Regions from separate parts of the Ferrovibrio sp. GW821-FHT12B10 genome, predicted to be linked through region 2. Evidence: predicted binding sites of a transcription regulator. Region 2 holds the regulator's gene; the other holds the start of a gene.
What was found. Region 2 encodes HrcA, which represses chaperone genes, less so after heat shock. Its sites were predicted from a motif close to GTTAGCACTCNCCNNNGGNGAGTGCTAAC; they were not measured.
Positions count from the first base shown of each region.

Region 1 (16,163 bases), 660 kb from region 2:
CGGAAAATCCCGTCATAACCGGCAAAGCCGTCGGGGTTGGTCATCGCGGCATCGCTGAACATATCGGTGCCGGTCGGGCCGCGGGCCAGGATGCCGACCAGGGCGGTCGCGTCATAGGACAGGCTAGCCAGGCGCGGGGGCCGGCGGCCGAAGCCCTGCTCGAAGCGGCGGCCGAATTCGGCGAACCCTTCGGGGGCCGGGCCTGCATACCAGCCGCCCACCAGGGCGGGTTCGCTGCCCAGCGCCGGGTCGTCCCACAGGCCGGTGCCGAGGAAGCGCGTGGCGCGGGGATCGATGTCGAAGAAAGGCAGCAGCGGCGCCAGTGCCCGCAGGCGCGCACCGCCCTCGGGCAGCAGCAGGGCGTCCACCGGGCGCGGCAGGTTGGGGTCGACACCCTCTACCGGCGGGTCTTCCAGGCTGCGCGCCGGCAGGGCGCGCAGCGAAGTGGCGAAACGCCGCACGATGGGAGTGAGGTCCGGGGTGTCGCCGGGATAGCGCTCCTGCTTCAGCAATTGCGCGCCGCTCTGGCTGGCGGCGCTTTCGGCGGCCTGCGCCACGGCGGTGCCATAGGCGGAATCCGGAGCCAGCAGCGCCAGCCGCGTCATGCCCTTGCCACGCGCATAGGCGACCACGCGCTCGATCTGCTGGTCCGGCGTGAAGCCGAGCAGGAAGACGCCGCCGCCGGCCACGCTGCGGTCGGTGGAGAAGCTGAGAACCTTCACATTGCGCAGGCGGGCGACATTCGCCACAGCCGCAGTTTCATTGCCGAAGAGCGGGCCGACGATGACCTGTGCGCCTTCGGCGATCACCTGATTGGCGGCGATCGCCGCCTTCTCGGGCTGGCCTTCGGTATCGCGCGGCACCAGCAGCAGGCGGTCGTCGGCGAGGTCGAACAGCGCCAGCTGGGCGGCATCGAACAGGGCGCGGCCCAGGGCGGCATTCGGTCCGCTAAGCGGCACCAGGAAGCCGATCCGGATGGCGTCGACGCTGGGCGGACGCAGGGCCGGGGCGGAGGGTAGTGGCAGGGTCTCGATTGCCACCGACGGGATGGCGGCGGGCAAGGGGGCTGGTTGCGCCGAACCGGCAGGAACGGTATTCGCTTGGGTCTGCACGGGCGCGCCGGGCGAGGGCGCCACGCGTTGCGGCGTGCCAGACCCAGGTACCACGCGCTCGATCAGGCCGGGCAGGCCGCCCTGGCTGCCGCTGCCGCTCTGACAGGCGGTCAGAAGCAGCAGGATCGCCACCGCCGGCATGATAGACAGGGGCGAAAGCCCCGCCCTAAGGTAACGCACGCAGCTCATTGCAACGCTCATGACAGACCCGATCCAGCCGCTGCCCGACAATCTTGGGGTCGATGCGGCGCAATTCACTCCCGGCTTATATCTGGTGGCTACCCCCATCGGCAACGCCGCCGACATCACGTTGCGCGCCTTGGCTCTGCTCCGCCACGCCGATCTGGTGGCCTGCGAAGACAGCCGTGTCAGCGGGCCGCTGCTGAAACGATACGGCATTGGCACCCCGCTCTTCCCATATCATGAGCATAATGCGGCGAAAGTGCGACCCCAGCTGCTGGGGAAACTGCAGGCCGGCGCCGTGGTGGCGCTGATTTCCGATGCCGGCACGCCGCTGATCAACGATCCGGGCTACAAGCTGGTGCGCGACTGCATCGCGGCCGGTGTGGCCGTCACCGCCCTGCCGGGCGCCTCGGCCGTGCTGACCGGCCTCAGTCTGTCCGGTCTGCCCAGCGACCGTTTTTTGTTTGCCGGCTTCCCGCCGCCCAAGGAGGCCGCCCGCCTCAAATGGCTGGCCGAACTGAAATCCGTCCGTGCCACCCTGGTGCTGCTCGAGGGTCCCCAGCGCCTGGCCGACAGCCTGGCCAGCATGGCCAGTGTTTTCGGGCCCCAGCGCGAGGCCGCCGTGGCGCGCGAGTTGACCAAGAAATTCGAGGAAGTGCGGCGCGGCCCGCTGGCCGAACTGGCCGCGCATTATGCCGAGCATGGGCCGCCCAAGGGCGAGATCACCCTGGTGATCGGTCCGCCGCCGGAGGATGGCGCGGAGGCCACCGCCGACGATATGGACAGCGCGCTGCGTGCCGCGATGGCACGTCTGCCGCTTCGTCAGGCCGTCGATGAGGTCGCCACGGTGCTCAACCTCGCACGTAAGCCAGTTTATGCGCGCGCCCTCGAATTGAAGGGCGGGGAATTGCGGGATGGCGACGACGGATAGCAGGCACCGGCGTGGGCGGCGGGGCGAGGCCTGGGCGGTCTGGTGGCTGCGCCTGCAGGGCTATCGCATCCTGGCGCGCAACTGGCGGCATCCGCTGGGTGAAATCGACATCCTGGCCCGGCGCGGCCGGCTGCTGGTTGCCGTGGAAGTGAAGGCCCGTGACACTTTCATGCAGGCGGCCGAGGCGGTACGCCTGCAGCAGCGCCATCGCATTGCCAATGCGGCTGCGGTATTCTTGGCGCAGCAGGCGGATGCGGCGATTCTGTCGCTGCGGTTCGACGCCATGCTGCTGGTGCCACGGCGCTGGCCCCATCATATCCGCGATGCGTGGCGGCCATGATGGTTTGAGCGAGTGACGACCGACTTAGACTGGGAGATACCCGTGCGTTTGAAGACTGCTAGCCGTTTCGTTCTTTACGCCGCCCTGCTGGCCCTTACCGCTCCTATGCTCTCGGGATGCATCGGCGCCGCCATCGGCGCGGGCGCGGCCACCGGCGTGGCTGCCGCCGAAGAGCGCGGCATCAAGAATGCCGGCAATGACAAGGGCATCCAGATCGCGATCAACGACCGGCTGCTCAAAGAAAACCAGTATCTCTGGCGCAAGCTCTCGATCACCGTCTACGAAGGCCGCGTGCTGCTGACCGGCGTGGTCGGCACCGAATATTCGCGCGACGAGGCGACCCGTCTGGCCTGGGCCGCCACCGATCGCGTCAACGAGGTGATCAACGAGCTGCAGGTCAATCCGTCCGGCGATTTCTTCGATTTTGCCAGCGACGCCTGGATCACCACGCAGCTGCGCACCAAGATCGCCACTGACAAGCAGATCGTTGATATCAACTATTCGATCGAGACGGTGAACGGCACGGTCTATCTGATCGGCATCGGCCAGTCCGACGAGGAGATCACGCGCGTCACCGATCATGCGCGCACGCTGAAGGGCGTGAAGCGCGTCGTCAGCCATGTCTGGCTGAAAACCGATACCCGTCGTCGTCCGGTCTAGGAGAGAAGATGACTGATCGCGCGGCAATCGAGATGGCTTTGAAGGCGCTCGGGGCCGCGCCTGACGACGGCATCGACATTGCCGAGGCGGCGCTGCTGCTGGCGGCGCTGGATCGTCCGGGTCTCGACCTGACACCCTATCGTCGTCATCTCGCCGATATCGCTGCCGCGCTCAGCCGCATGGATGCCGATACGGAAGCGGCGCCGCGCGCCATGGCGCTGGCCGGCGTGCTGAGTCTGGAATTCGGTTACCGCGGCGACACCGAGTCCTATGACGATCCACAGAATGCCGATCTGATCCGTGTGATCGACCGCCGCATGGGCCTGCCGGTCAGTCTAGGCGTTCTCTACATCTTCGCGGCGCGCGCGCAGTCCTGGCCGGTAGCCGGTATTGATTTTCCTGGCCATTTCCTCATCCGGCTGGAGGGCGAGGACGGCATGCTGGTGCTCGATCCTTTCCATGGCGGGCGCATCGCGGCACCACCGGAAATGACCGATCTGCTGCGCCGCGTGGGCGGCGGCGAGGAAGTGCGGCCCGAACATGTCCGTGTCATGACGGGGCGCGAGGTACTTCTGCGCCTGCAGAACAATATCAAGGGCAGGGCCTGGCGCGCGGGCGATGTCGAGCGCACGGCGGAAATACTGCAGCGCATGCTGCTGGTGGCGCCGAATTTCGCGCCGGCCTGGCGCGAGCTGGGCGTGGTCGAGGGCAAGCTCGGCCGCATCCGCCAGTCCATTGCCGCCACCGAGCGTTTTCTCATGCTGGCCGGGGATGAGGCGGCGAGCCTTGAGGCCGAGGCCTTCCTGCGCCACATTCGGCTGCAGCTGAATTAAGGTTTTTACAAAAAAGGACTGTGCCATGGCCCTCAAGGTGGCGATCCAGATGGACCCCATCGAAAGTATCGATTTCGATGGCGACAGCACTTTCGTGCTGGGCCTCGAGGCCGAGGCGCGCGGCTATACTCTGGTGCATTACCTGGCCAAGGACCTGAGCTTTCGTGACGGCAAGGTGCTGGCGCGCGCGCGCCCGATGAAGCTGCGGCACGAGCGCGGCAACCATTTCACCTTGGGGGAACCGGCGCTGATCGACCTGGCCGATATGGACGTGGTGCTGATGCGTCAGGATCCGCCGTTTGACATGTCCTACATCACGGCGACGCATATCCTGCAGCATATTCACCCCAAGACGCTCGTGGTGAACAATCCGGTCGCCGTGCGCAACGCGCCCGAGAAGCTGTATGTCACGCATTTCGATGGCGTGATGCCGCCGACCCTGATCTCGTCGGACATGGAAACCATCAAGGCCTTCCGCGACGAGCACAAGGACATCATCCTCAAGCCGCTATTTGGCAATGGCGGCGCCGGCGTGTTTCATCTCAAGCCCGATGACGAGAATCTCGGTTCGCTGCTCGAGATGTTCACCAAGCTCAGCCGCGAGCCCGTGATCGTGCAGAAATACCTGCCTGAGGTGCGCCAGGGTGACAAGCGCATCATCCTGATCGACGGCCGTCCGGTCGGCGCGGTCAACCGTGTGCCGGCGGCGGGCGAGGCGCGCTCCAACATGCATGTCGGCGGGCGTCCGGAAAAGATCGGCCTGACGGCGCGCGAGCGCGAGATCTGCGACATCATCGGTCCGCATCTGAAGCGCGAGGGCCTGATCTTTGTCGGCATCGATGTGATTGGCGATTATCTCACGGAAATCAACGTGACATCCCCCACCGGCCTGCAGCAGATCAACCGTTTCGATGGTGTGAAGCTGGAAGCAGAGATCTGGGACGCCATTGAGGATGCGCTTAGCCGTCGGGTGATGGCGTAAGCCACGTTAAAGTCACAGGAACCCAGGTTGGGCGGTTGGGGTTTTCCTTCTACGCAAAGGAGGAAGCACCATGCGCAAATTCCTGACTGCCGCTGTCGTCATCGCGGCTCCCCTCATGCTGGCCGCCTGTGCCAGCCCGGCCCCGCAGCCCCAGACAGTGATCGTCGATCCGCCGCCGCAGCGAGCCATCGTGCAGCCGGGTCAGGCCGTGGTCGTGCCGCCGGGCAGCACGGTCCGCACCTGCCCGCCGGGTTACACCACCTGCTAAACGGTCTGGCGTCTGAATACATAGGCGTCGGGACTGCATAGAAACCAACGCCGCTGCCCTTAAAACGGGCGGCGGCGACACCGGTCCTCACCATCAGATTGGGCGGGCAGATGTGGTGAGGATTTTGGCCGTGACATTCCCCGATGCTTTGCTATTGTCCGCCGCCAATACCGGCTCGGCCGGACAAGGCCAAGCGGGTTGGGGGACAAAGACCGGTGGCGTCAGGGGCGTTCCTTTCATTGCAGGACGTTGAGCGTCTGCTGGCGGATCCATCGCCGGCGGCACGCCGCGACACGGCTGCGAAAGTGGCGCTTGCTTGGTCGCAGCCGGCCCTGACGCCGACCGAACGCCAGCTCGCCGAAGCCATCGTCACGGCCCTGGCGCGGGATGCCGAAGCCACGGTGCGGCAGACTCTTTCCGAGCATCTGAAAGACCATGCGGCCCTGCCCCGCGGCATCGCGCTGAAGCTGGCGCGTGACGTGGCGGCAGTCGCCACCCCGCTGCTGCAATTCTCCCCCGTCTTCACCGATGCCGACCTGATCGAGCTGGTGCAGGCCGTGTCGCCGCTGCACCAGGGCGCCATCGCCGGCCGCCGCACCATCTCGCCGGCGCTGTCCGATGCGCTGGTCTGCCATGGCGCCGAACCCGCCGTGGCGATCCTGCTGTCCAATCGCGGCGCCCAGGTCAGCGCGATGATGATGGAGCGCGCGCTTGATCGCTTCCCCGACAGCCGCGGCGTGGGCGATGCGCTGGCCCGGCATCCGCAGTTGCCGCCGAAATTCGCCGCCCGCCTGATCGCGCAGGTGTCGGTTGCGCTGCGCGATGCCCTGGTGACGCGGTACCAGATTCCACCCGCCATGGCCGCCGACCTGATGATGCAGTTGCGCGAGCGCAGCCTGCTGGGCCTGACCGGTGATGGCGCCGAACCGCTGGCCCTGGCCGACCTGGTCGCCGATCTGCAGAAGCGCGGCCAGCTCACGGCCACCCTGATCCTGCGCGCTCTGGCCGGTGGCGATCTTGCCTTCTTCGAACAGGCGATGGCGCAAAGCGCCGGCATCTCGCTGCAAAATGTGCGCCTACTGATCTATGATCCGGGCCGCCGCGGCCTGACCGCGCTGTATCAGCGCATCGGCCTGCCCAGCGACTATTTCCGCATGACCGAAGCGATCATCGATCTGGCGCGCGGCTTCGACTTCCTGCGCGGCACGGTCGAGCGCGCCGAATTCGCCGATGTGGTGATCGGTATGATGCTGGCCGATTACGCCATCCTGTGGGACCCGCAGGAGCAGCGCTGGCTCACGCGCAGGCGCAGCCGCGCGCAGGCGGCCCAGCGCATGGCCGCTGCCGCCGCTTAAAGAAATCGTTTTCTAGAATGAGGCCCCGGTCCGGCTGGACGGGAAGGTGACGGTGATCAGCGTGCCGCGACCAGGCGCGCTGTCGATGGCAATGCGGCCCTGATGGGCCAGCACGAAGGCCCGCACCAGTGACAGCCCCAGACCAACGCCGCCGTAATTGCGGCTGAGCTGGCTGTCGGCCTGTTCGAAGGCATCGAAGATGCGCTTGTGGTCTCCAGGCGCAATGCCGATGCCACGGTCGCGCACCGCCAGCGACAGTTCGCGGCTGTCGGCGTCGTAGCAGGCCGAGACCTGCACCGGCACGCCTGACGGCGAGAATTTCAGTGCGTTGCCGATCAGGTTAATCATGATCTGTCGCACCAGCCGCGGGTCGGCATGCAGCGGTGGCAGGTCGTCGGGCACGTCGAGGCGGGTGGCATGCACATCGCGGCCGTAATGCGAGGTGGCCAGCCGTGCTGAGATCTGCAGTTCTTCATCCAGCATCACCGGCTGTTCATTCAGAACGATCTGGTTGGCCTCGATGCGCGCCAGATCCAGGATGTCGTCGATCACGCCCAGCAGATGCCGGGCGCTGCCGTTGATGTCGACCAGATACTCGTCGTATTTCTCCGGTGCATTGCCGAACAGCTTTTTCTGCACGATGTCGGAAAAGCCGATGATGGCGTTCAGCGGCGTGCGCAGCTCGTGGCTCATATTGGCCAGGAAAGTCGATTTGGCCTGGCTGGCGCGCTGGGCCGCGTCGCGCGCATCCGACACCTGACGGAACAGATCCTCCAGCCGGGTATTCTGCTGCTGCAGCTGGGCGGAGGCCTGTTGCTGTTCGGTGGTGTCGATGACGATCAGTGCTTGATCGTTATGTGGCGTGATGCGACGGCTGATCTGCACCCAGCGCCCGTTCGGCAGCTGGAGCGTGCCGCCGGCAATCTGGCTGGTCAGCAGCGCATCGGGCAGGCCGGCGTTGCGCAGCAGTGCATCGAGGCTGACGCCGCGCTGCAGCTGCGCTTCGTCCAGGCCCAGGATGCGCGGCAGGCGGCTGTTCCACAACTGCAGCCGGCCCTGCGGGTCGAGGAAGGCGAAGGCCTCGGTGCTTTCGGCGATGTCGAGCAGCTCGGCTTGAGCGCTGCGGATGCGTTCGTAGAGCGCGGTATTTTCTTCATGCAGGCGGCGATTGCGCCGGATCACGCCGTTGACGATGCGGTTGGTCATGATCATCGCGGCCGTGAACAGCGTCGAAGCCACTGCCATGGCAACCGTCACCGGCGTTCCCTGCAGCAGGAAATGCGTGATGAAAGGCCCGGCAATGGTCAGCATGAAGACCAGCGCGGCGCGCGGCACCACGGCTAGCGTCGCGGCAGAACCAGCAATCATGCCAGCGGCCACCATCACCACGAGCAACTGATATTCCTGCGCGAGATAGGGCAGGAACAGCGCCGAAGCGCCCCACGAGGCGCCGGAAAAGGCTGCGCTGACGATGTCGAACCGGCGCAGGCGCTGGGAGCGTTCGGGATTGCGCGGCTTGCCGCTTTCGCCAAGCCAGCGATACATCATCGCGGCAAAAGTGATGGCATGCAGCAGCCACCAGGCGATCAGCCAGCGCAGTTCGATCTCGCCATGCAGCAGCAACGCGATGGCGGTGACATTGATGAGGGTGACGCCCGCGTTGATCGGCACCACCTGGCGGAAACTGATCGGAGCGTTGGCGCGGCTGCGGCTCTGTTGGGCGCTGTCCTGTTCCCGCGACCACTGCTCGTCCCGCGCAGGCGGCGGAACGGCCATGGTTGTATCGGGTTTGACAGTCTCGGACATGCCGGCGAGTTTTCCCCTCGCCGTTACTCAACCGGAAATATAGTGAGAGCGCAACCGGTTTGACTTACCAGCCGTTCACGCGATCCCATTCGTCGACGACGGTGGTGCCGCCATCGGTGACATAATAGCGATCATACATCGCACCGGTCATGCAGATGTGGTTGGTCAGCACACGTAGGCGGCTGCCAGGCGGAAAGGCTGAGAAATCAAGCGGCGCAACCTGCGGTCCGCCGACAAGGCCATGTTCCTGATGCACGTCATGGATGCTGAGGCCCGGCAGAGGCATTCCTTCTGCGGGACGACAGACGCGGCCGTAGCCGGTGCCGGGGCTGTGCTGGTTGGCACCGGTATCCTTTGACAGGGCCAGGCCGCCAGCATCGATCAGCACATGATTGCGCTGCGGATGATGGCTGACCACCGAGGCCAGCACCGATACAGCGATGTCATCCATCTTGCAGCTGCCCAAGCCAGCCTGGAACAGATCGAAGAATACAAAATTGCCCGGGCGCATCTCGGTGATGCCATCCAGATGCCTGGCGAACAGCGCTGTCGGCGTCGAGCCCACCGAGACGATCCCACAAGTGAATCCCGCCTCGCGCAGCCGCGTCGCGGCCAGCACGGCGGCGGTGCGCTCTTCTTCGGCGATGCGCTCGATCTCAGGAATGCTTTTCGCACCATAGGAATGGCCGGCATGGGTCAGCACGCCGGCAAGCTGCGTGCCCGGCTGGGACAATGCGGTTGCCAGCGGCAGCAGCTCCGGCGCATTCGGCAGGATGCCGGCGCGGCCCAGGCCGCAGTCGATCTTGATCAGGGTGCGAAAGACGATGCCCAACTCGCGACCCTTGGCGGCGACCGCCCCGGCGATCGCGAGATTGTCGGTGATGATCTTGAGGTCGACGCCATCCTTCATGATGGCAGCCACCTGCACCAGCTTTTGCGGCGCGATGGGCACGGCATAGGTGATGTCGCGGAAGCCGGCCTTGGCGAAATAGGCGGCCTCGGCCAACGTAGAGACGGTGAGCGGCCCCTTTGCGCCGCCATGGCACAGCTCGGCTACCTTCACGGATTTCGCGGTCTTCAGATGTGGCCGCAGCGTCACCTTCAGCACCTCGGCGCGCGTCCGCATGCGGGCGATATTACGCAGCAGGCGCTGGCGATCCAGCAGCAGGACGGGCGTGGGCAAGTCGTCGAGGGTCATGGGCATGACTGCTTATGAGCGGGGTGCGAGAATGAGCTGGGTCTGGGTCACCACGGCGGCCAGCTTGCCGTCGTTGCGGGTGATGCGGGTCTGCCAGACCATGGTGGTCTTGCCGCGATGCAGTGGCGTGCATTCTGCTTTCGCCGTGTCGCCAGCGGGAATGGCGGCGAAGAAGTTGGTCTTGCTTTCGATCGTCGTGGTGCTGAAGCCCTCGCCCAGATTGGCGACGGTGGCCACGGCGCCCAGCGTATCGGCAAAGGCCATCACCGCGCCGCCATGAAGCACGGCCGGTCGTGTGCACAGATCGGGCCGCACCGGCAGTTCGGCGATCACCTTCTCGGGCGCCACGCTGACGATGCGCAGGCCCATCAGGTCGGAAAACGGCAGGTTGGTCAGGTCGGACATGCCCTGCGACTCCGGATTCACTTCATCAGTTCGTAGGGCCCGCCGGACTTGAGCGCGCGCTGGTAGGCCGGCCGCGCATGGATGCGGGCGAGGAAATCGTGGATCGGTTTGTGGCCGTCGCCCAGATTGGCGCGCGAGACCGCAGCTTCGAGCGGGAAGCTCATCATGATGTCGGCGGCGGTGAAGTCGCTGCCGGCGAACCAGCCGCCATTCTTGGCCAGTTCGCTGCTCCAGTACTGGGCATGCTGGGACAGCTGCGGGTCAATCAGCGTTGCCTGCGCCTTGCCGGCCACGATGTTGATGATCGGCCGCAGCAGGCCGGGCACATTCCTGGGCAGTCGCAGGAAGATCAGCTTGAGCAGCAGCAGCGGCATGGCCGAGCCTTCGGCGTAATGCAGCCAGTAGGTGAATCGGCGCTTCTCTGCCGTGCCGGCCGCCGGCGCCAGGCGGCCGTTGCCATAGGTTTCGAGCAGGTATTCGACGATGGCGCCGGTCTCGGCGATGGTCTGGTCGCCGCTGGTGATCGCGGGATCGGCGATCACCGGCGACTTGCCGAGCGGATGGATCTTTCGCAGCTCGGCCGGCGCGCGCATGTCAGGGCCGCGCTGGTAATGCACCACCTGATAGGGCACACCCAGTTCTTCCAGCAGCCAGAGCACACGCTGCGAGCGGGAGTTGTTCAGGTGATGGACGGTGATCATGGCGGCGGTCCTGATTGTTGGCCTGACTGTCGATAGAGGGCCGTCAATCTACCATCGGCGCACAGAGCCGGATAGCACCCGTCTGCGGGAATGCGGCCGGCCCCTGGATAACAAAGAGGGGCCGGCCGTTTGCTTATGCCAGTTGCAGGTCGGCCGCGAAGCTGCGGTCCAGTCCCATGCCTTGTGCCGCCATCTGCTCGGCTGCCAGAGCCGTGCGGATTGACGGCCGTCGCAGATGCGTCGCCAGATACTGCGCCAGCTTGGGGAAACGGGCGGCATCGATGCGATAGCCGAGATAGTGGTAGTTGATCAGATTCGATACCGTGGCGATGTCGGCGATCCCGAATTGCCCACCGGCCAGATACGGGCCATCCAGCACGCTTTCCAGATAGCCGAAATGTTTCGGCATGGCGGCCTGCAGGATCGTATCGATCACGCTCTGGTCGGTCTCCTGCTTCAGGATGCCAGGCCGGATCACCTTCTGGAAGAACAGGCCATGGATCACGTCGCGGAAAATCGTGCCATCGGCGAATTCCTCGAACCACAGCGCTTGCACATAGCTGTTGGTATCCTGCGGATAGAGCGGCGGGTTGGGATGGGTCCGCTCCAGATAGGCGCAGATCACGGATGAATCATGCAGGTGCAGGTCACCGGCGGTCATCACTGGAATCTTGCCGGTTGGGCTCAGGCGATCCCAGCCTGGGGGCGGGGTGAAGGGGATCACCACTTCGTTCTGATAGGCGATGCCTTTTTCCAGCGCCGCCAGGATGGCCTTGCGGGTATGAACCGAAATCGGCACGCCATAAATCTTCAGCATTACACGTCTCCTCTGGGTGATGGCGATCGGCGATCGCCGTTGAAAAAAGCACAAGGCTTCCTGCCCGGCGATGCGGGATCGCCGGTTCAAGATTTTTTCTGTTTGCTGTCGGTTATGCCGGTGCGGTCACCGCGCTGCTCACCGGGAACTGGATTTCCACCACCGACTCGTCTTCATCCGGCCGGATGAAGGGCAGTTCGAGAAACACCTCGCGGCTCGGGCCGGCGATGGCATAGCCGTTGGCTTCCATCCACAGGCCGAGTGCGCCGAAGGCGAGATGGCTCTGATAATTCGGGCCGCGCCGCACCAGCGTCGCCAGTGCGGGCAGGGCCGGCAGTTCCGCCGGCTGCAAATTCATGCCACCCGGCACCGGGACCGGCTTGCTGATCTCGCGATGCAGGGCAAAGCCGATCTCCAGGTCCAGATGTTCATGTTCGAAGGCGGAATGCGCCACCACCACCAGGGCGTCGCGCGCAGTGTCGGGGATGCGGGCGCGCGCCGCCTGCACAATATCGCGCAGGGCAGTCACGGCTTCGTCCATGCTGGCGAAGTCGCGGCGCAGCGATAGCCAGGGCTGGGCGCGTGCCGATTTCACCACCACGTCGTAATCTGCGATGCCGCCTTGCTCGTCGATCTGGCGCAGCCGCGATTCCACCTGGCGCAGGCGGATCGCCTCCTCGCTCAGCGATTGTTCCAACTCCGCCTTGCGCAGAGCCAGCATACCGCGGATCTCTTCGGCCGAGACTCCGTCCTGCAGCAGGCGCGCCACCTGGTCCAGCGTGAGGCCAAGCTCCTTCAGTGCCAGGATGCGGTTCAGTGCCACCAGCTGCTGCGCCGTGTAGTAGCGATAGCCGGTGGCGGGATCGATCCGCTGCGGGCTCAGCAGGCCGATGCTGTCGTAGTAGCGCAGCAGGCGACCCGATACCTGGGCGAGCTGGGCGAATTCCCCGATCCTGTACAAAAGCCGTCTCCGTGATGGTGCCGATAACCGCAGCCTCCGCTTTGACGCTGCGTCAAGGTCAAGGCGGTTTTTTGAAGATTTAGATGGAATAGGGGCCTAGTCCAAAAAATATGGCGGAATCCGGGCAGGCTCCCTTGACGGTGAGGCGGGGCCTGCTTAAGTGTCTGGCGCTCTCCTAGGGAGAGTGCTAACAATCTGAAGATTTTCGCGGAAAACTGCGATTTCTGATGATTTCAGAATTTATCGATGCGACAGATAATGGAGGATCGCATGAAGTTTCGTCCGCTGCATGACCGGGTGGTCGTTAAGCGCGTGGCCGAGGAAGAGCGTACGGCTGGTGGCATCATCATCCCGGACAGCGCCAAGGAAAAGCCGATGCAGGGCGAGATCATCGCCGTCGGCGCTGGCGCTCGCGATGAAAACGGCAAGGTGCAGCCGCTCGACGTCAAGGTCGGCGACCGCGTGCTGTTCGGCAAGTGGTCGGGCACCGAAGTGAAGCTCGATGGCACGGATCTCCTGATCATGAAGGAATCCGACATCATGGGCATCATCGAAGGCACCGCTGCCAAGAAGTCCAAGGCCGCTTAATCAGCGCCGTACAACCTGCATAAATTCTAAGGAGACATTCACATGGCTGCTAAAGACGTTCGTTTCGGCGCTGACGCGCGTGGCAAGATGCTGCGCGGCGTCGACATCCTCGCCGATGCCGTCAAGGTGACGCTGGGCCCGAAGGGCCGTAACGTCGTTCTCGACAAGTCCTTCGGCGCGCCGCGCATCACCAAGGACGGTGTGACGGTTGCGAAGGAAATCGAGCTGGCTGACAAGTTCGAGAACATGGGCGCCCAGATGGTGCGCGAAGTGGCCTCGAAGGCGAATGACCAGGCCGGTGACGGCACCACCACCGCCACCGTGCTGGCCCAGGCCATCGTGCGCGAAGGCGCCAAGGCCGTTGCCGCCGGCATGAACCCGATGGATCTGAAGCGCGGCATCGACCTCGCTGTGGAAAAGATCGTCGAGGACGTGAAGGCCCGCGCCAAGAAGATTTCCGGCACCAAGGAAATCGCCCAGGTCGGCACCATCTCGGCCAATGGCGATTCCGAAATCGGCAACATGATTGCCAAGGCCATGGAAAAGGTCGGCAACGAGGGCGTCATCACGGTTGAAGAGGCGAAGAGCCTGGAGACCGAGCTGGATGTCGTCGAGGGCATGCAGTTCGACCGCGGTTACCTGTCGCCGTACTTCATCACCAATGCCGAGAAGATGCTCTGCGAGATGGAGAACCCCTACATCCTTCTTCATGAGAAGAAGCTGTCGGGTCTGCAGGCCATGCTGCCGGTGCTGGAAGCCGTCGTGCAGACCGGCCGTCCGCTGCTGATCATCGCCGAAGACGTCGAGGGCGAAGCCCTGGCGACCCTGGTGGTGAACAAGCTGCGCGGTGGTCTGAAGGTTGCCGCCGTCAAGGCGCCGGGCTTCGGCGATCGCCGCAAGGCCATGCTGGAAGACATCGCGATCCTGACCGGTGGTCAGCTGATCTCGGAAGACATCGGCATCAAGCTGGAAAGCGTCACCCTGCAGATGCTGGGCACCGCCAAGAAGGTGTCGATCGACAAGGAGAACACCACCCTCGTCGCCGGCGCCGGCAAGAACAAGGATATCCAGGCTCGCGTGGCCCAGATCAAGGCGCAGATCGAGGAAACCACCTCGGACTACGACCGTGAGAAGCTGCAGGAGCGTCTGGCCAAGCTGGCCGGTGGCGTTGCCGTGATCAAGGTTGGCGGCGCCAGCGAGATCGAGGTGAAGGAGCGCAAGGATCGCGTTGATGACGCGCTGCATGCGACCCGCGCCGCGGTTGAGGAAGGCATCGTGCCGGGCGGTGGTACCGCTCTGCTCTATTCCATCCGCGCCATCGACAAGGTCAAGGTCGACAATGCCGACCAGAAGCACGGCGTGGAAATCATCCGCCGCGCTCTGCAGGCCCCGGTTCGTCAGATCGCCGAGAATGCCGGCGTTGACGGTGCCGTGGTTGCCGGCAAGCTGCTGGAGTCCAAGGACACCAGCTGGGGCTTCAACGCCCAGACCGAAGAATACACCGACCTGGTGAAGGCCGGCGTCATCGACCCCGCGAAGGTCGTGCGCGTCGCGCTGCAGGGCGCTGCTTCGGTGGCCGGCCTGCTGATCACCACCGAGGCCATGGTTGCCGACAAGCCGGAGCCGAAGTCGGCCGGCGGCGGCATGCCGGGCGGCGGCGGCATGGGCGGTATGGGCGGCATGGGTGGCATGGACTTCTAAGTCCAACGCTCTTTCGTTCAGAGCTTACGGAAAGGCCCGGTCGCAAGACCGGGCCTTTTTCATTGCTGTCCATTTTGGCAGCGCCGATGGGTCACCGGATGGTGACCCGCCCTTCAGTCAGTGACTGGTGACTGGCTGATTCACCGGTTCGGAGCGAAATATCCCGCATTGATCCACAGCGGGTAACCCCATGCAAAGACCGTCACCGACCAAAACCGAACGCAGCTTCCCCGAAAGCGAAATCATCGTCAGCAAGACCGACACGAAAGGGCGTATCACCTACGTCAATGACGTGTTTTGCAAGGTTGGGCTGTATCATGAAAAAGATGTTCTGGGTCAGCCGCAAAGCATCCTGCGCCATCCAGATATGCCGTGTGCTGTTTTTCGCCTGCTGTGGGAACGCATCCAACGCGGCCATGAAATCTTTGCTTATGTGAAGAACCTGGCCAAGAACGGCGACTACTACTGGGTTCTCGCTCATGTTACGCCGAATGAGGATCTGAACGGCCGCGTCGATGGTTATCATTGCAACCGCCGTGCATCGGATCGTGATGCGATCGCCCAGATCGAGCCGCTCTATGCCCGCCTCCTGGCGGAAGAATCCAGGCATTCCGATCGCGCCCATGGCGTGCAGGCCTCGCTCGCGCTCCTGGAAAGCATTCTCCAAGAACGGGGGCAGGGCTACGACGAATTCGTCCTTGGCCTGGCCGCGAGAAGCAACTGAATCATGGATGCGCGGTGTCACGGCAAGGCATGCCAGCAGATTGAGGCAGCCTGGGCTCGTCCGAGCATCGAGCAGTCCCGTCAACGATCGGATGTTTGGGATATGACCGCCATGATACCTGTTCCCCCCTTGCCTGCGGTTAGCCCTTGCACATCCTGTCCTTCCAAAAGCAGGGCCTGCGACACCAAGGCCCAGGTGCAATGGATGTATGAGTACTGGCTGGAAAAATGCGGGCTACGAGAGTTCCCCGCTCGCCGGGACATTGATCCGATCGAGATGCGCGGTCTGCTGCCGCATATTTTCCTGATCGATATTCTTCCCGCGTCGCCATACTTCCAGTTCCGCCTTGCCGGCACCAAAGTCGACGAGATTTACCGGCAGAGCATGAATGGGAAATCGCCGTCCGCTATTGATGACCCGGAGATGGTATCCACCTTCGAAGGCCAGATCCGAGAGGTGCTTGCAGACCGTACGCCCCGCTGCGGCCCCGTCCATATTCTCGGGCGGGATTACAGGGTCTGGAAATTCGTGCGTCTCCTGCTGCCGCTGGCCAGTGATGGCCGGAGGATCGACATGCTGCTGGGTGGACTCTTCCACA
Region 1 covers NZ_JBXAQT010000001.1:1,966,962-1,983,124, forward strand. Annotated here, with positions in the region: gene AC1RRT_RS10040 (penicillin-binding protein activator) at 1-1,244, opposite strand, end outside; gene rsmI (16S rRNA (cytidine(1402)-2'-O)-methyltransferase) at 1,312-2,226, shown strand; gene AC1RRT_RS10050 (YraN family protein) at 2,210-2,566, shown strand; gene AC1RRT_RS10055 (BON domain-containing protein) at 2,609-3,226, shown strand; gene AC1RRT_RS10060 (SirB1 family protein) at 3,235-4,059, shown strand; gene gshB (glutathione synthase) at 4,085-5,041, shown strand; gene AC1RRT_RS10070 (hypothetical protein) at 5,112-5,309, shown strand; gene AC1RRT_RS10075 (DUF2336 domain-containing protein) at 5,549-6,664, shown strand; gene AC1RRT_RS10080 (sensor histidine kinase) at 6,677-8,470, opposite strand; gene AC1RRT_RS10085 (alanine racemase) at 8,535-9,668, opposite strand; gene AC1RRT_RS10090 (PaaI family thioesterase) at 9,681-10,073, opposite strand; gene AC1RRT_RS10095 (glutathione S-transferase family protein) at 10,091-10,774, opposite strand; gene AC1RRT_RS10100 (glutathione S-transferase family protein) at 10,908-11,591, opposite strand; gene AC1RRT_RS10105 (MerR family transcriptional regulator) at 11,704-12,552, opposite strand; gene groES (co-chaperone GroES) at 12,823-13,140, shown strand; gene groL (chaperonin GroEL) at 13,183-14,841, shown strand; gene AC1RRT_RS10120 (PAS domain-containing protein) at 15,032-15,565, shown strand; gene AC1RRT_RS10125 (PAS domain-containing protein) at 15,668-16,163, shown strand, end outside.
Region 1: a site for HrcA is predicted at 12,716-12,744, ahead of groES (co-chaperone GroES). Genes of this name have one in related genera too.

Region 2 (16,163 bases):
GCAAGCCGACCGCGCAGACGGTGGCGGCAAGATAGGCGATACGGCCGGTCTGGCTGACATAGCCCTGCAGCAGGAAAACCACGGCGATGGCCACCGCCAGCTGCGCCAACATGTCGACGGGCCGGCGAACGCGGATCAGCAGCTCATTGCGGCCTGAGCGGCCGATGCCCGGATCGGATTGCCACGGCATGGTCAGTAGCGCCAGTCCGCCACCTTGCGCAGCAGGAAGTCGCGGAAGACCGCCAGCCGCTTGGTGTTGCGCAGCTCCTCCGGATACACGAGATAGGTGTCGAAGCTGGGGCCATCGATATTGGGCATGACGCGCACGATGCGCGGATTACCCTCGACCATGTAGTCGGGCAGGGCCGCGATGCCGAGGCCGCTGGCCACCGACTGCATCACGCCATAGACGTTGTTGACAGTCAGGATCGGGTCGCGCGGCGCCACCGGGTCGCCGACTTTGAGTAGCCAGTTGATGTTGTTGAAATGCGCCGGCGCCTCTTCGCCATAGACGATCAGGTGATGGCGGTCGAGATCGTCGATGGTCTGCGGCGCGCCATGGCGGGTGACGTAATCCACCGCGGCATAGACGTGGTTGTGCACGGTCAGCAGCTTGCGGTGGATCAGGTCGACCTGGGTCGGCTTCCACATGCGGATCGCCACATCGGCCTCGCGCATGGAGAGGTCGAGCTCGCGGTCGTCCACCACCATCTCGATGCGGATATCGGGATAGAGGTCCATGAACTCTTTCAGCCGCGGCGCCAGCCAGACGGTGCCGAACGCCACCGTGGTGGTGACGCAGAGCTCGCCCGAAGGCTTGTCCTTGGCATCGGCGATCATCGCTTCGGTGACAGCCAGGCGGGCGAAAATCTCGCGCGCGGTGCGATACAGCAGCTCGCCCTGCTCGGTCAGGATCAGGCCACGGGCATGGCGATGGAACAGCGTGGCGTTGAGCTGGCTTTCGAGCGCGCCGATCTGGCGACTGACCGCCGACTGGCTCAGGCCGAGGGACTCGCCCGCATGCGTCAGGCTGCCAGCCTCGGCCACAGCATGAAAGATGCGCAGCTTGTCCCAATCAAGCGCCGACATAAGCCCCCCTCAATAACCGGCCCCCGCCCGAACGAGCGGCGTCAATCCGCCGCTTCGGCCGCCGGCTGCGCGTGATGCGCGATGAACTTTTCCGCCTCCAGCGCGGCCATGCAGCCGGTGCCGGCGGCCGTGACGGCCTGGCGGTAAATCTTGTCAGCCACGTCACCGGCGGCGAACACGCCAGCGATGCTGGTCTGCGCCGTGCCGGGCTTGGTGGTGAGATAGCCTTCGGAGTCCAGCGGCAACTGGCCCTTGAACAGCTCGGTATTCGGCGTATGGCCAATGGCGACGAAGAAGCCGTCGGTGGCGATCTCCTGCGTGGCGCCGGTCTTGACGTTTTTGAGGCGCACGCCGGTGACGCCCTGGCCTTCGGCGCCAAGAATCTCATCGGTCGCATGGTCCCAGATCACCTTGATCTTGGGATGCTTGAACAGCCGCTCCTGCAGGATCTTTTCCGCGCGCAGACTGTCGCGGCGATGCACCAGCACAACCTCGGTGGCGTGGTTGGTCAGATACAGCGCCTCTTCCACGGCGGTGTTGCCGCCGCCGACCACGACGACCTTCTTGCCGCGATAGAAGAAGCCGTCGCAGGTGGCGCAGGCCGACACGCCGAAGCCCTGGAATGCCTGCTCGCTCGGCAGGCCCAGCCATTTGGCCTGGGCGCCGGTGGCGATGATCAGTGTCTCGGCGATATACGTGTCGCCGCCATCGCCCTTGGCGACGAAGGGCCGCTTGGAGAGATCGACCGACACGATGTAGTCGTTGAGGATGGTGGTGCCGACATGCTTGGCCTGCGCCTCCATCTGCTCCATCAGCCAGGGGCCCTGGATGGTCTGGGCGAAGCCGGGGTAATTCTCGACATCGGTGGTGATGGTGAGCTGGCCGCCCGGCTGCAGGCCGTGCACCAGGATCGGCTGCAGCGAGGCGCGCGCGGCGTAGATCGCCGCCGTCAGGCCGGCCGGGCCGGAGCCGAGAATAAGGACCTTGGTGCGATGGGTCGTGGCCATGTGAAGTCGGACTCCAGACTCGATGTTTTTCAGGCGCTAAAACGGCGGTTTGCCGATTATGGCAGCCGTGCGGGCCAGCGCCAAGGGGAAGCCCGGCAAGTGGCTGGGAATGCGGCTTTTTCGCCCATCCGGATGACCGGGATATGACGTGCTTCCCGCGACTCGCGAAGACCGATATAGGGCGGCCGGCCGGAGGTTGCCGGCCTAAAAGCCGAACATGTGATCGATGCAGAAACTTTCGGCGCCGTTCTGCAGGCCATGGAAGCCGAACAGCCGGCAACTGGCGTCGCGCACCTGCACCCAGGCGCCCACCCCCGCCGCCTGGCGGTCGGCGGCCGTGAAGGTTTCCGAGACCCGGAAGAAGCGCGAGCCGCCATAGGGGATGGCGAGCGGGCGCTCGGCGATCTTCTCGGCCTTGCCGTTGAACAGCGTCAGCGTGGTCTGCGACGTCTCCTGGCCATAGGCCGCCTTGGGCAGCGAGGCCGGATAGACCAGATGGCAGATGGCATCGAAGCGCGCCTCGCCCAAGCGCAGGAACAGCCGCGTGGTCAGGCCCGGCGGGCGATGGGTGTAGCTCTGCGGCTCGTCGCGATAGGTGATCGGCATGTTGTAGATATGCGCGCCGAAAATCGTCTCGGCCGCATGGCCGGAGCTGCGCTGCTCATAAAGCCCCAGCGCATGCAGCCAGCCATCGGCCTCGCCGCCGTCGCGGAAGTCATAGAGATATTCGATATGGCCATAGCCGGAGCGCAGCGCGGCGCTGGCCTCTTTCAGCCAGGCATCGGTATCGACCGGATGGGACTCGCGGCGCGCCAGCCGGCCCATATACTTTTCGGCCGCCACGCTGCCATCGGCATCATAGAGCACGACGCGCAGCGGCAGTTCATGCTGCGTGGTCGCCATCGGCGTGGGCAGCGTGACCGTCTTCCAGTCCTGCAGCGGCAACACCGGCAGCGGCATGATGTAGCCCTTGCCTAGCAGCGCTTCGAGGCCGGGCAGGTTCGGATCGGGCTTCAGATCGGTGCGCTCGACATTGGCATGCGCGATGCGGCGCCTGCCCGCCAGCTTCGATCCCGTCTGGCCATTGCCCTTCTGCACGATCTCGTAGCGCGGACGGATCAGGTAGCGTCCGGCCTGCAGCTCGATCTGGTCGGGGAATGTCGCATTGGGCAGCAGCTTGCCCAGATCGACGGCGGTGGTACCGAACGGCGGCACCGCGTCGCCATGCCAGGCGGTATCCTGCGAGCCGACGATATTGACGCCGAGCGCGCCGGCGGGGATCGCCACCGGATGGCTGTTCTGCACCCAGAGTAACAAGCGCTCGCCATCCTTCGGCGAGGGGATGCCGGCATAGAAATCGGCCGGCCAGGCATTGGCGTCGTGGCTGCAGCTTAACTGCCGCCCGGAGTCCGAGATGCAGTCGAGCGCGTATTTCACCACATCATGGCCCTTGATGCGGATAGCATGGATGAACAGCGAGCCGGCGAAGTCATCCAGCCCGAAGCGCTGGCGCACCGCGCGGCTGTCGATCACCACCGAATGAAACGCGCCGGACAATGGCTCGGTCCATTCCGCCAGCACGCTGCCATCGGGCGCGAACAGGCAGAGCCACAGCGCCGGATCGGCGGCGCCGTAGCCGCTCCAGTAATTGCCGGTCACCACTTGGGTGTGCAGCACATCGCTGCCGTCGTCATCCAGACCATCGCGCAGGAAGGCGAAGTTGGTGGCGAAGTTCAGCGGATCGAGATAGCGGCCGGGATTGGACAGCCATTCCTTTGGCAGCCGCATCGCGTCCAGGGTAAAGACCTTGCAGCCCTGAGGCAGCAGGCGCGCGATCTGCGCCTTGTGGATCTCGGCATCGAAAGCAGTGATCAGCACGGCATCGGGCTTGAGCGCGGCGATGGCGAGGATCGGCTGCACGGCCTGGCCGAGCCGGGTCTGGCCCAGGTCTTCCACGCGCTGCACGAAAACGCCGGCAAGATTGGCGCGCGGGACCGGGAAGAAGGTGTCGAAATGCTCGGCCACCGGCTGCGGCTCGGGGTCGTAGACGGCGAGGCGGGCAAACGGCGCGAGATCGGCGACCAGTTGACGGGCCTGCGCGGCGGTCTTCGGGTGACCCAGCGCCTTGAACAGGCTGTGGCCGCCGAAATTGTTGCCCGGCCGCCAGCCGCCCTTGGCGTCATTGTTGGTGAAGGTCTCGATCTTGAGCGCCATCTGGCCCCGTCACTGAATTTTGATTTGGCACTGGTCCTCCGGCGCCCCCGCCCCGGCCTCACGGGCAGCTTTAGCACCTGAGGGCGGCGGTTGGAATCGGCTTGGGCCACCTCTTTGTGGCCCGGTTTGATCCAGGTCAGGCCGGCCCACTCCGGTTCGTTTTGCTTCCTTTGGCTTCGTTTGCCGTCCCGCGCGTTCGTTTCGCTTCGTTTGGCTTCGTTTGCGTTCGTTTTGCTTCGTTTCGGTTCGTTTCGGTTCGTTTCGGTTCGTCCGGCTTCGCCTGGATCGGGTTAAAGCCCTGAATAAGAACATATAATGTACATTATATAGGACTAAAGTCAAATTCCGCAGCCGGATAATTTTATGTCGACGCTCACCCTTGGATTCTTGCGCGTTTTTATAATATTATTGCGCAAACCTCCCAAACCGAGAAAATTCCATGCAACGCGTCAAACTTGACCTGATTGACCGCAAGATTCTGACGGACCTGCAGGCCGACGGCCGCATGACCAACGTCGAACTGGCGCAGCGGGTCGGCATCTCCGCACCCCCCTGTTTGCGCCGCGTCCGCGCGCTGGAGGAGGCCGGGTATATCAAGGGCTACCATGCCGACCTGAACCCGCAGCTGCTGGGCTACGGCGTCACGGTTTTCGCGATGGTGGGCCTGAACAGCCAGGCCGAGCATGACCTCGTCGCCTTCGAGCAGACGGTGGCCGGCTGGGCCCAGGTGCGCGAGTGCTTCATGCTCGCCGGCGAGAATGATTTCATCCTGAAGATCGTGGCCCGCGACTGGGACGCCTACCAGACCTTCCTGACCAAGGAACTGACGGCGCTGACCAATGTCGCGCATGTCAAAACCGCGCTGACCATCCGCTGCTCCAAGAGCGAACCCGGCGTGCCGGTCGACATGCCGGTGGAAGAAGACGCGGCGGAGTGAGGCTGCGCTTTAAGCGCAGCATCCACATCGGATTATCCTGGAAGAAGTTGGCGTCCCCACGGGGATTCGAACCCCGGTTTGCGCCGTGAGAGGGCGCCGTCCTGGGCCTCTAGACGATGGGGACCCATAAGCCGCGGCGGGCGAAGCCCACGCGAGGCGCACCAGATACAGGAGCCTCCCCCAGCGCGCAAGGGGTTTCCCCCTTCCGCCACGCGAATAACCCCAGTCCGGCCAGCGGTTTGCCGGCCATGCCCAGCGTGCCGGAAGTCCTTGGCCCGGCGCTTTATTTTGTTAAACGAGACGCTTGCATCGGGGTTTTGGCTGGGTATAGTGCGCGCCTGCAACCGGCACCCCGCCGGTTGACCGGTCTTTAGGGATCGGCCGGGTTTTCCCGGACATATACACCGGCTTTGCCGGACGCCGAGCGGGCGTAGCTCAGGGGTAGAGCACAACCTTGCCAAGGTTGGGGTCGAGGGTTCGAATCCCTTCGCCCGCTCCAAATTTCCAAAAACCGAACCTTGCCGCACGCAGCCGTGACACGGCCGCAGGCGATTTGTCTTGGCCTGTGCGGCGCACCCTCGCCTAGACTTCTCCAAACGGCGCTCAAGCCGGCTGGAGGAAACGATGCGTGCGATGCTGATGCGAGCTGCCCTGATGGCTGCGCTGTTCTGGACCGCCGATGCCTGTGCGCAGGCTGCGCCGCCCCAGACTGCTCCCCTGGCCGAGCTGGCGCCGAAAGGCCCGCTGCGCGTCGCCATTGCCATCTCGCCGGCCCCATCCGCGCTGTACGCGATCAAGACTCCCGACGGCAGCTTCAAGGGCGTGACCGTCGATCTGGGGAATGCGCTGGCGAAAAAGATCGGCCGGCCGGTGCAGTTCGTGCCCTATCTGGCATCGGGCGAGATCACGGCGGCCGGCGATAGTGACGCCTGGGATGTCACCTTCATGCCCTATGACGCCACGCGCGGCAAAGCGGTGGATTTCGGCAGCGCCTATCACCTGCTGCAGAGCACCTATCTCGTCACCGCCAAGAGCGGCATCAAGACCATGGCCGAGGTGGATCGCCCTGAGGTGCGCATCGCCGGCGTGGACGGCACGGCGACCGGCCGCGCGGCGGCAGCCTCGATCAAGCAGGCGAAAATCGTGACCATCCCCGGCGTCGATGCCGGCGTGGCGATGCTGAATGCCGGCAATGCTGAAGCCATCGCGCTGTCGCGGGAGTCGCTGACCGGGCTGCTCGACAAGATTCCGGGCTCGCGCATTCTGGATGGCGGCTTCCTGAATTCCACCACCGCCGTCGCCGTGCCCAAGGGCAAGGCGGCGTCGCTCGGCTATGTCAGCGCCTTTGTCGAAGAGGAAAAGGCCAACGGCAATGTGCGCAGGTCACTGGACGCCATGGGGCTGACCAGCTCGCAGGTGGCCCCGCCTAACATGATGGCAACTGGCGGCATGAAACCGCAATAAGGATGCTACGCAGCGCCGTCATCGCCGTCACTGTTGCGCTGCTCGCCGGTACAGCCAGCGCGCAGCCGTATGACGAGCTGACGCCGACAGGACCCTTGCGCGTCGCCATCGCCGTCTCGCCCGCGGCGTCCGCGCTCTACGCCGTGCAGGACCCGAACGGGCAATACAAAGGCGTCACCGTCGATCTGGGCCAAGCGTTGGCGGCGCAGATCGGCCGCCCGCTGCGCTTCGTGGCCTATCCGGCCACCGCCGAGATCGTGAGCGCCGGCGCCGCCAACGCCTGGGATGTCACTTTCATGCCGTATGAGGCGCAGCGTGCGCGCGTCATCGATTTCGGCGCCGCCTATCACCTGCAGCAGAGCACCTTTCTGATGACGACGCAGAGCGGCATCACGCGGCTGGCCGATGTCGACCGCCCCGGCATCCGCATTGCCGGCGTCGAGGGCGCGGCGACGGCGCGCGCGGCCGCGCTGCATCTCCAGCAGGCGACATTCAGTCCGCAGCGCGGCGTGGCCGAGGCTGTTGCGTTGCTGAAAGACGGCAGGGCCGAGGGCATCGCGCTGGGCCGGGAGTCGCTGCTCGGCCTGCAGGCGCAACTGCAAAAGGACGGGCTTGGCACGCGCGTGCTGGAAGAAAGCTTCCTCGAAACGCCGACGGCAGCGGCCGTGCCGAAAGGCCGCGCGAAAGCGCTGGCCTATGTCAGCGCCTTCATCGAAGCGCAGAAAGCCAATGGCGACGTGCGCCGCGCGCTGGATGCCATGGGATTGCAGGGTTCAACCGTCGCGCCCGCAGGGATGACCGCAGGACTGAACCCATGACGGGTCTTGCCAGACGGTCTGCGCCCGCTATCTATCCAGCATGACCCGCTATCACCATCCCCCGCTGCTCTCGCCGCGCAGCCTGCTCGCGCTGCTGCTGTCGTTTGCCACCTGCTTTGCGATCTCGGGCCTTGGCGGCGCGATCACCGCCGGGCCGGTGAAGAGCTGGTATCCGGGTCTTGCCAAATCGGCGCTCAATCCGCCCGACATCGCCTTCCCCATCGTCTGGACCCTGCTGTTCATCATGATGGCGATCAGCGCCTGGCGCGTGTGGCGCGCGGCAGGGTGGGACAGGGCACGCGGCGCGCTGGCGCTGTTCGGCCTGCAGCTGCTGCTGAACCTCGCCTGGTCGGGGCTGTTCTTCGGGCTGCAGCGGCCCGACCTCGCGCTGGCCGAGATCGTCCTGCTGTGGCTGGCGATCGCCGCCACCATCCGCGCCTTCGACCGGCTCGACCGCCCGGCCGCCCTGCTGCTGCTGCCCTATCTCGGCTGGGTCAGCTTCGCCATGTATCTCAACCTCGCGGTCTGGCAGCTCAATCCGACTTGACCGGACTGCCCCGATTCCGAGCAATCCGTATCCGTCCTGCTCCCGGGAGAAGCAGGGTCACCGGCTATTGCCGGTCTGTTCGCGAGTCCGGCATGGCATGAATCCTGCTGATCCATCTCGGCATATCAGAGGAGGATCACGGCCATGACCAGTAAGCGTCCCCCTGTTTCATCGGCGACCGCGACGGTGCGCGCCGTCCGCAGTTTCACCCGCCGCACACTTTTGAAATCCACCGTTGCAGCCGGCGGGATCGCCGCGATGGGGCCCTGGATCGTGCAGGACGCCCTGTCATCCTCGGGCAGCCTCAACCTGCTGCATTGGGATGACGAACTGCCCGATCCGGTGATCCCCGATTTCGAGAAGAAGACCGGCATCAAGATCAACAAGACGCCGTTCTCGCAGAACGAGGAACAGATCAACAAGCTGCAGGCCACCGCCGGCATGGGCTTTGACCTCTGCCAGCCGACGCGCGACCGCTCGCCGCAGTTCAAGGACCTCGGCCTGCTGCAGCCCTTCGACACCAACAAGATGAAGCTGGACGGCCTGCTGCCGGCGATGCTGGACGGCTCGACCAGCGTGTGGACCTGGGACGGCAAGCTCTATCACGTGCCGCATTGCTGGGGCAGCGAGGCGATCAGCTGGCGCACCGACCTGGCCAAGCTCGATTACAAGACGCTCTCCTACGGCACGCTGTGGGAGGATGAATACAAGGGCAAGGTGCAGGGCCGGCCGCATTCGCTGCTGCTCAGCATCGGCCTGTGGTGGGACCGCACCGGCAAGCTGCCGAGCAACCGCATGATGGACGCCTTCAAGGACGAGGCGAGCATGAAGAAGATCTACGACCAGATCCTGGTCTTCGCCATCAGCAAGAAACCGTGGATCAAGCAGTTCTGGGATTCGGCCGACAACACCAAGTCGGGCTTCATGGAAAACGGTGTCGTCATCGGCCAGACCTGGGATGGCCCGGCGCTGTCGCTGAAAAAGCAGGGCAAGCCGGTGTCCTACATGGCGCCGCAAGAAGGCGCGATCGCCTGGCTCGACGGCTGGGCCATGCCGACCGGCGCCAAGAACATCGCCCAGGCCTATGAGTGGATCAATTACCTGCATGCGCCCGAGGTCTCGGCCAAGGTGGCCGACGGCTCGGGCTACAATCCGGTGGCCAAGGGCGCCGACGCCCTGCTCTCGGATGTGGCGAAGAAGAACTTCACCGAGGCCTTCCCCGACGACGCCACCACCAAGCTGTGGCATCGCCCGCCGGAGCCATCCTGGTTCGCCGAGCTGCGCACGCAGTATGCCGAGAAGTTCAAGGCCGCCTGACGCCGGTCGCTGGCGCCGGCCGCAAGCCGGCGCCATTTTCCCCTCATTCTCCAGTCTCGCATGACCGCAGCCATAACCCTGGACCATGTCAGCGTCCGTTTCGGCGACTTCACCGCCGTCGACGACGCGACGCTGGAGATCGCGCCCGGCGAATTCTTCTCCTTTCTCGGCCCCTCGGGCTGCGGCAAGACCACATTGCTGCGCACCATCTCGGGCTTCATCGAGCCGACCCAGGGCCGCGTGCTGCTGGGCGGCCGCGACATGCAGGGCATCGGCCCGAACAAGCGCCCCACCGCGCTGATCTTCCAGAACCTGGCGCTGTTCCCGATGATGAGCGTCGCCGACAACATCGCCTACGGCCTGCGGGTGCGGAACCTGCCGCGCCGCGCCCGCATGAAAAAGGTGGAGGCGCTGCTCGACCTGATCGCGCTGCCGGATCAGGGCGGCAAGCGCGTCGACGAACTGTCCGGCGGCCAGAAGCAGCGCGTGGCGATTGCCCGCGCGCTGGCGGTCGAGCCGCAGGTGCTGCTGCTCGACGAGCCGCTGTCGGCACTTGACCTGAAGCTGCGCCAGCATATGCGCAACGAGCTGCGCGCCATCCAGCGTCGCGTCGGCATCACCTTCATCTACATCACCCATGACCAAGGCGAGGCGCTGACCATGTCAGACCGCATCGCCGTGATGGATCGCGGCGTGATCCAGCAGGTGGGCGACGGGCGCAGCGTCTACGAAACCCCGCGCACGGCCTTTGTGGCCAGCTTCGTCGGCGAGAACAACGCCTTCATCGGCAAGGTCGTGTCCAGCGAGAACGGCATCGCCATGCTGGACACGCCGGCGGGGCGGCTTGGCGGCCGCAACATGCGCGGGCTGGTCAACGGCTCAGATGCCGTGCTGTTCGTGCGGCCGGAAATCCTGCGCCCCGATGCCGCAGCGCAGCTCCAGCCGCTGGCCGGCACCGTCACCGAAGTGGCCTACGAGGGCAATCTCACCCATGTCGCCATCGCCACCGCCGCCGGCGGCAGCCGCGTGGCGATGACGCTGGGCCGCGCCGATGCCGCCACGCTGCCGGCGATTGGCGCAGCCGTCACCATCGGCTATGCGCCGGCAGAGGCCCAGGTGCTGCCGCGCGAGGGTTTCGGGCAGGGATAGCCGCCATGCACAGCTCGGTCGGCCATAGCCTGATCCTGGCGCTGCCGCTGGTGGTGATGGCCGCCTTCGTCTTCATGGCCATGCTGGAGCGGCGGCGGCTGGGCGCGCTGGCGCCGCCATCCTTCTGGCGCCGCAATGGCATTGCCGTCTCGCTGTATCTGACGCTGGCCGTCGGGCTGTGGACGGTGATCATGATCGTGCTGCCGCAGCTCTACATGATCGACCTGTCGCTGCGACCCAAGCTGCCGCCGCCGCAGATCGGCGGGCCGAAGGACGTCTACACGCTGGAGAACTACCACTACTTCCTCTACGGCTCGACCACCTCCTCGGCCAGCTGGAACACCACCCATATCAAGGCCTTCTTCCTCACCATCGGCGCCAGCGTCGCGGTGACGGTGCTGAATTTCGCGCTGTGCTACCCGCTCGCCTTCTACATGGCGCAGGTGAGCGCGAAGGCGCGCGTTCGGCTATTCATGCTGTTGCTGATCACGCCCTACTGGGTCAACGAAGTGCTGCGCGCCTTCGCCTTCCGTGTGCTGCTGGGCAGCCAGGGCGCCATCAACACAGCGCTGCTCAAGCTCGGCCTGATCGACCAGCCGGTGGACTTCCTCGGCCTCGATGTCGGACTCTATGCCGGCCTCGCTTATGCCTATCTGCTGATGATGATGTTCTCGCTCTACAACGCGATCGAGAGCCTGGACAGGAACCAGATCGAGGCCGCCCGCGATCTGGGCGCGCCCTGGTGGTACATCCACTGGTCGGTGGTGCTGCCGCATGCCAAGCCGGGCATCGCGTCGGGCGCCACGCTGGTCTTCATGCTGAATGCCGGGGCGCTGGCGGCGCCGCTGGTGCTGGGCGGACCGCGCACGCTGTGGTTCACGCCGATCGTCTACGACCGCTTCTATCAGGCCTTCAACTGGCAGCAGGGTGCCGCCTATGCCTTCATCCTGCTGCTCGCCTGCATCGCCTTCGTGCTGCTGGTGCTGCGCGTGTTCAAGGTAGGCCTGGGCGAGATCGCACGATGACCAGCAGCCGCATCATCCGTTTTTCCACCTGGCTCTATATCGGGCTGTTCTTTCTCTACCTGTTCGGTCCGCTGGCGGTGATGGGTGTCACCGCCTTCAACAGCTCGTCCTATCCGCAGATCTATCCTTTCGAGGGCTTCACGCTGAAATGGTTCTCCGGCCTGCTCAGCGATGCCGATATCATGTACGGCCTGCGCAACTCGCTGTGGATCGGCCTGCTGGTGGTTCTGGTCTCGGTGCCGGTCGGCCTGGCCGGTGCCATCATGATGACCCAGGTCTATGCCCGGGCGCGCTCGTTCTACTACCTGATCGTGGTGTCCCCGGTGCTGACGCCCGGCGTGATCATCGGCATCTCCACCGTGATCTTCTGGCGCGAGATGACCGGCGCCACCGGCACGCGCTTCCTCTATGACGGCACGCTGATGACGGTGGTGGCGCAGGCGAGCTTCATCTCGGCTTATACGATGCTGATCTTCCTGGCCCGGCTGCAGCGCTTTGACCGCGCGCAGGAGGAAGCGGCGCTTGATCTGGGCGCCAGCCATCCGCAGGTGTTTGCGCATATCCTGCTGCCCTTCCTGCGGCCGGCGATCCTGTCCGCGTCGGCGCTGGCCTTCCTGTCCTCCTTCGAGAACTACAACACCACCACCTTTTCCATCCTGGCCGACAAGACGCTGACCACCGTGCTGGCCGGCCGCGTGCGCCAGGGCACCACCCCGGCAATCAGCGCCCTGGCGGTGGTGATCATCGGGGTAACCCTGGTCTGCGCCATCGCCTATGAGCTGGTGAAGCGCCGGGAGGAGGCCGCCAAGGCCCGGCGCCTGCGGCTGGCCCAGCAGGCCGACGAGCGCGGATTGGCCTGAAAAGGCCCGCCAGGGCCGCTTCGGCCCCGCCGGACGCCCCTGCAGCGCCCCGGCGGCATTGACGGGGCTTCCCCACCTTCTTAAGTCTGGTGTCATGATCCAGGAGATGAGCCAGCGCAGCCGCGACATCCTGCGGCTTGTGGTCGAGACCTACATGACGACCGGCGAGCCGGTCGGCTCGCGTTTCCTGTCGAAAAAACTGGAACACCGGCTGTCGCCGGCCAGCATCCGCAACACCATGGCCGATCTGGAAGAGGCCGGCCTGCTCTATGCCCCGCATACATCGGCAGGCCGCCTGCCGACCGAAAGCGGCCTGCGGCTGTTCGTCGATGGCCTGCTGCAGATGGGCGACCTGACCCAGGATGAGCGCAGCTCGATCGAGGGCCGCTGCATGTCCTCGGGCCGCGGCTTCCAGGATGTGCTGACCGAGGCGACCACGGTGCTGTCGGGCCTGTCGGGCCATGCCGGCATGGTGGTGGCGCCAAAGGTGGACGTGCCGCTGCGCCATGTCGAATTCGTGCCGCTGGGCCCGGGCAAGGCGCTGGTGGTGATGGTGTCGGAATCCGGCCAGGTCGAGAACCGCATGCTGGACATCCCGACCGGCTTCACCGCCGAAGCGCTGGCCGAGGCCGGGCAGTTCATGTCGCAGCGCCTGAAAGGCCGTACCGTGGCGGTCGGCCGCGCCGAGATCCTGCGCGAGCTGGAGCAGCGCCGCGCCGAGCTGAACCAGCTGTCGGCGCGCGTGGTGGAGGCCGGCATGGCGGTCTGGGGCGGCGAACCTGATCGCGGCACGCTGATCGTGCGCGGCAGCGCCAACCTGCTGGATGACGTGGCGGCGATCGCCGACCTGGAACGCATCCGCAATCTGATGGAAGAGCTTGAGAACACGGAAGAGATGCTGCGGCTGATCGAGCTGACCCAGGGCGGCGAAGGCGTGCGCATCTTCATCGGTTCGGAAAACACCCTCTTCCGCCGCGCCGGCTGTTCGCTGATCGTGGCGCCGCTGCAGAACCAGCAACAGCGCATCGTCGGCGCCATCGGCGTGATCGGGCCGACCCGCATGAATTATGCCCGCGTCGTTCCCATGGTGGATTTCACCGCCCAGGTGGTCGGCCGCCTGCTGGGGTAACCGTAACGCGTATTTTTGATGGCGGATGTTCCGCTCCCCCCTTTTAAACCGGCCCGGCTCTCCGTATATGCAGGGGCCTGTAAAGAGACCCGAAGATCATGACCCAGAACGACAACGACCGCATCGAACCCACCTTCTCCGCTGCCCAGCAGACCGAGCCCCAGCCGCAGGCCGCACCCGCCGATGATGCCCTGGCCCAGAGCCTCTCCCGGGCGCAGGCCGAGGCGGCCGAGCTGAAGGACCGCCTGCTGCGTCAGGCCGCCGAAGCCGAGAACCTGCGCAAGCGCCTCGACCGCGAGAAGGAAGACGCGGTCAAGTTCGCGTCCGGCAAGTTCGCCAAGGACGTGCTGAGCGTGGCGGACAACCTGCGTCGCGCCCTGGAGAACGTGCCCAAGGAAGACGCGGCCAGCGAGCCGGTGCAGAATCTGGTGGCCGGCATCGAGGCGACCGAGCGCGAGCTGCTGTCGGTGTTCGAACGTCACGGCATCGTGCGCGTCGACCCCAAGGGCCAGCGTTTCGATCCCAACCTGCATCAGGCGATGTTCGAGATCGAGGATCCGACCGTCGCCACCGGCACCGTGCTGCAGGTGATCGCGGCCGGCTATGTGCAGCAGGGCCGCCTGCTGCGCGCCGCCATGGTGGGCGTGTCCAAGGGTGGGCCGCAGCCCGATGCCCAGGCCGGCCAGACCATCAATACCCAAGTCTGAATACAGTGATCTGAATCGATGGGTCAGCCACACGCTGAAGTGTACGGGAATTGCAACTCCCGTCACACACCCGGATGAATCAACGCAAACATCCGCCTTTGTCAAAAAAGCGCAATCTGTCTGACCGATAGTCCCCTCGAACGACGGGGGATCACCGGTGGACATGATGACAGCCGAGGCGCTCGAGACGATCGGGACGGTGGCAGTACCGCTGCCGCCGGTGCCCGCCACCATGCGCTGCGAGGATGTCGACCGCCGGTTCCAGGCCGATCCCGATCTCGGCGCGCTGGCAGTGGTGGACGGCGCGCGACCCGTGGGCCTGATCAACCGCTATGACCTGATCACGCAGCTCTCCCGCGACTATGGCCGCGCGCTCTATGCCAAGAAGCCGGTCGGCCATCTGATGGACCGCACACCGCTCATCGTCGATGCCAGCATCAGCGTCGACAAGCTGGAAAGCCTGATCGCCGACGAGCACCAGAGCGCGCTCTTGCGTGGCTTCATCGTCACCCGCGGCGACCGCTATTATGGCGTCGGCACGGCGCTCTCGCTGCTGCAGCTGGGCATGGCGCGCAGCGAACGGCGCAACCGCGCGCTCGACCGCGCCCGCCAGCAAGCCGAGGAAGCCTCTTTAAGCAAGACGCGCTTCCTGGCCAACATGAGCCACGAACTGCGCACCCCGCTGAACGCCATCATCGGGTTTGCCGAGATCATCCAGAAGGAAATCTTCGGGCCGCTGGGCAACGACCGCTATGTCGAATACGTCAACGACATCCAGGCCAGCGGCCAGCATCTGCTGGGCCTGATCAACAACATCCTCGACATGTCGAAGATCGAGAGCGGCAGTTGGCGCATCCAGCCCGAGATGACCGACCCGGCCGAGATCATGGAAGCCTGCATCCGCACCTTCCGCGAACGCGCCGAAGGACGTGGCGTCTTCATCACCATGATGGTGGATGCGCGACTGTTCGAAGGCTTCGTCGACCGCCAGGCCCTGCGGCAGATCCTGCTCAACCTGGTCTCCAATGCCGTGAAGTTCACACCGCCCGGTGGCCGCATCGAGGTGGGCGCCACGCCCGATGACGAGGGCGGCTTCACCACCTGGGTCACAGATACCGGCATCGGCATCGCGCCCGAGCATATCCCGATCGTGCTGGCACCCTTCGGCCAGGTGGAGAACGATCTGACGCGCCAGTATGAAGGCACCGGCCTGGGCGTGCCGCTGGTGAAGTCGCTGGTGGAGATGCATGGCGGCCGTTTCGAGATCCACTCGGTGCCGGGCGAAGGCACCACCATGCGCGCGTGGTTCCCGCCGCCGCCCGGAAAGAACCTGGGCGGCAATCAGTCGGTCATCGCGGCGCTGACGGGCGCGTCACCCGCCGCAGCGTCAGGTTGATACGGCCGCCGCCGGGAATCAGCCGGCTGGTGCCCTCCATCACGCGGTCGATGCCGTGATAGGCCAGCCGCGCCTTGCCGCTCAGCACCAGCACGTCGCCGGATGCCAGCTTGAAGGAGCGCGTCGGATCCTTGCGCGCCGTGCCGCCGATGCGGAACAGCGCGTCGTCGCCCAGCGAAACCGACACCACCGGCGCGGTCATATCGATCTCGTCGCGATCCTGGTGCAGACCCATCTTGGCCTTTGAATCATAGCGGTTGATCAGGCAGCATTCGGGCAGATGGTCGTAATCGGCCACAGACCACCAGACCGACAGCAGGGACTCCGGGATCGGCGGCCAGGCCAGGCCGGTTTCGGGATGTTCGGCGACATAGCGATAGCCGCCGTCGCGGTCGGAATACCAGCCCAGCGACCCGGCATTGCTCATCGCCACGCTCATGCGCTTGCCGGTTTTCGGCATCGTGGCGTGATAGGGCGGCGCGGCTTCCAGCAGGGTCAGCACCG
Region 2 covers NZ_JBXAQT010000001.1:2,628,467-2,644,629, reverse strand. Annotated here, with positions in the region: gene AC1RRT_RS13370 (PAS domain-containing sensor histidine kinase) at 1-190, opposite strand, end outside; gene AC1RRT_RS13365 (LysR family transcriptional regulator) at 193-1,089, opposite strand; gene trxB (thioredoxin-disulfide reductase) at 1,131-2,096, opposite strand; gene AC1RRT_RS13355 (hypothetical protein) at 2,301-4,310, opposite strand; gene AC1RRT_RS13350 (Lrp/AsnC family transcriptional regulator) at 4,750-5,247, shown strand; tRNA gene AC1RRT_RS13345 (tRNA-Glu) at 5,296-5,371, opposite strand; tRNA gene AC1RRT_RS13340 (tRNA-Gly) at 5,672-5,746, shown strand; gene AC1RRT_RS13335 (transporter substrate-binding domain-containing protein) at 5,872-6,711, shown strand; gene AC1RRT_RS13330 (transporter substrate-binding domain-containing protein) at 6,714-7,529, shown strand; gene AC1RRT_RS13325 (TspO/MBR family protein) at 7,570-8,076, shown strand; gene AC1RRT_RS13320 (extracellular solute-binding protein) at 8,221-9,393, shown strand; gene AC1RRT_RS13315 (ABC transporter ATP-binding protein) at 9,454-10,542, shown strand; gene AC1RRT_RS13310 (ABC transporter permease) at 10,548-11,567, shown strand; gene AC1RRT_RS13305 (ABC transporter permease) at 11,564-12,427, shown strand; gene hrcA (heat-inducible transcriptional repressor HrcA) at 12,534-13,556, shown strand; gene grpE (nucleotide exchange factor GrpE) at 13,655-14,263, shown strand; gene AC1RRT_RS13290 (sensor histidine kinase) at 14,427-15,659, shown strand; gene AC1RRT_RS13285 (alpha-ketoglutarate-dependent dioxygenase AlkB family protein) at 15,613-16,163, opposite strand, start outside.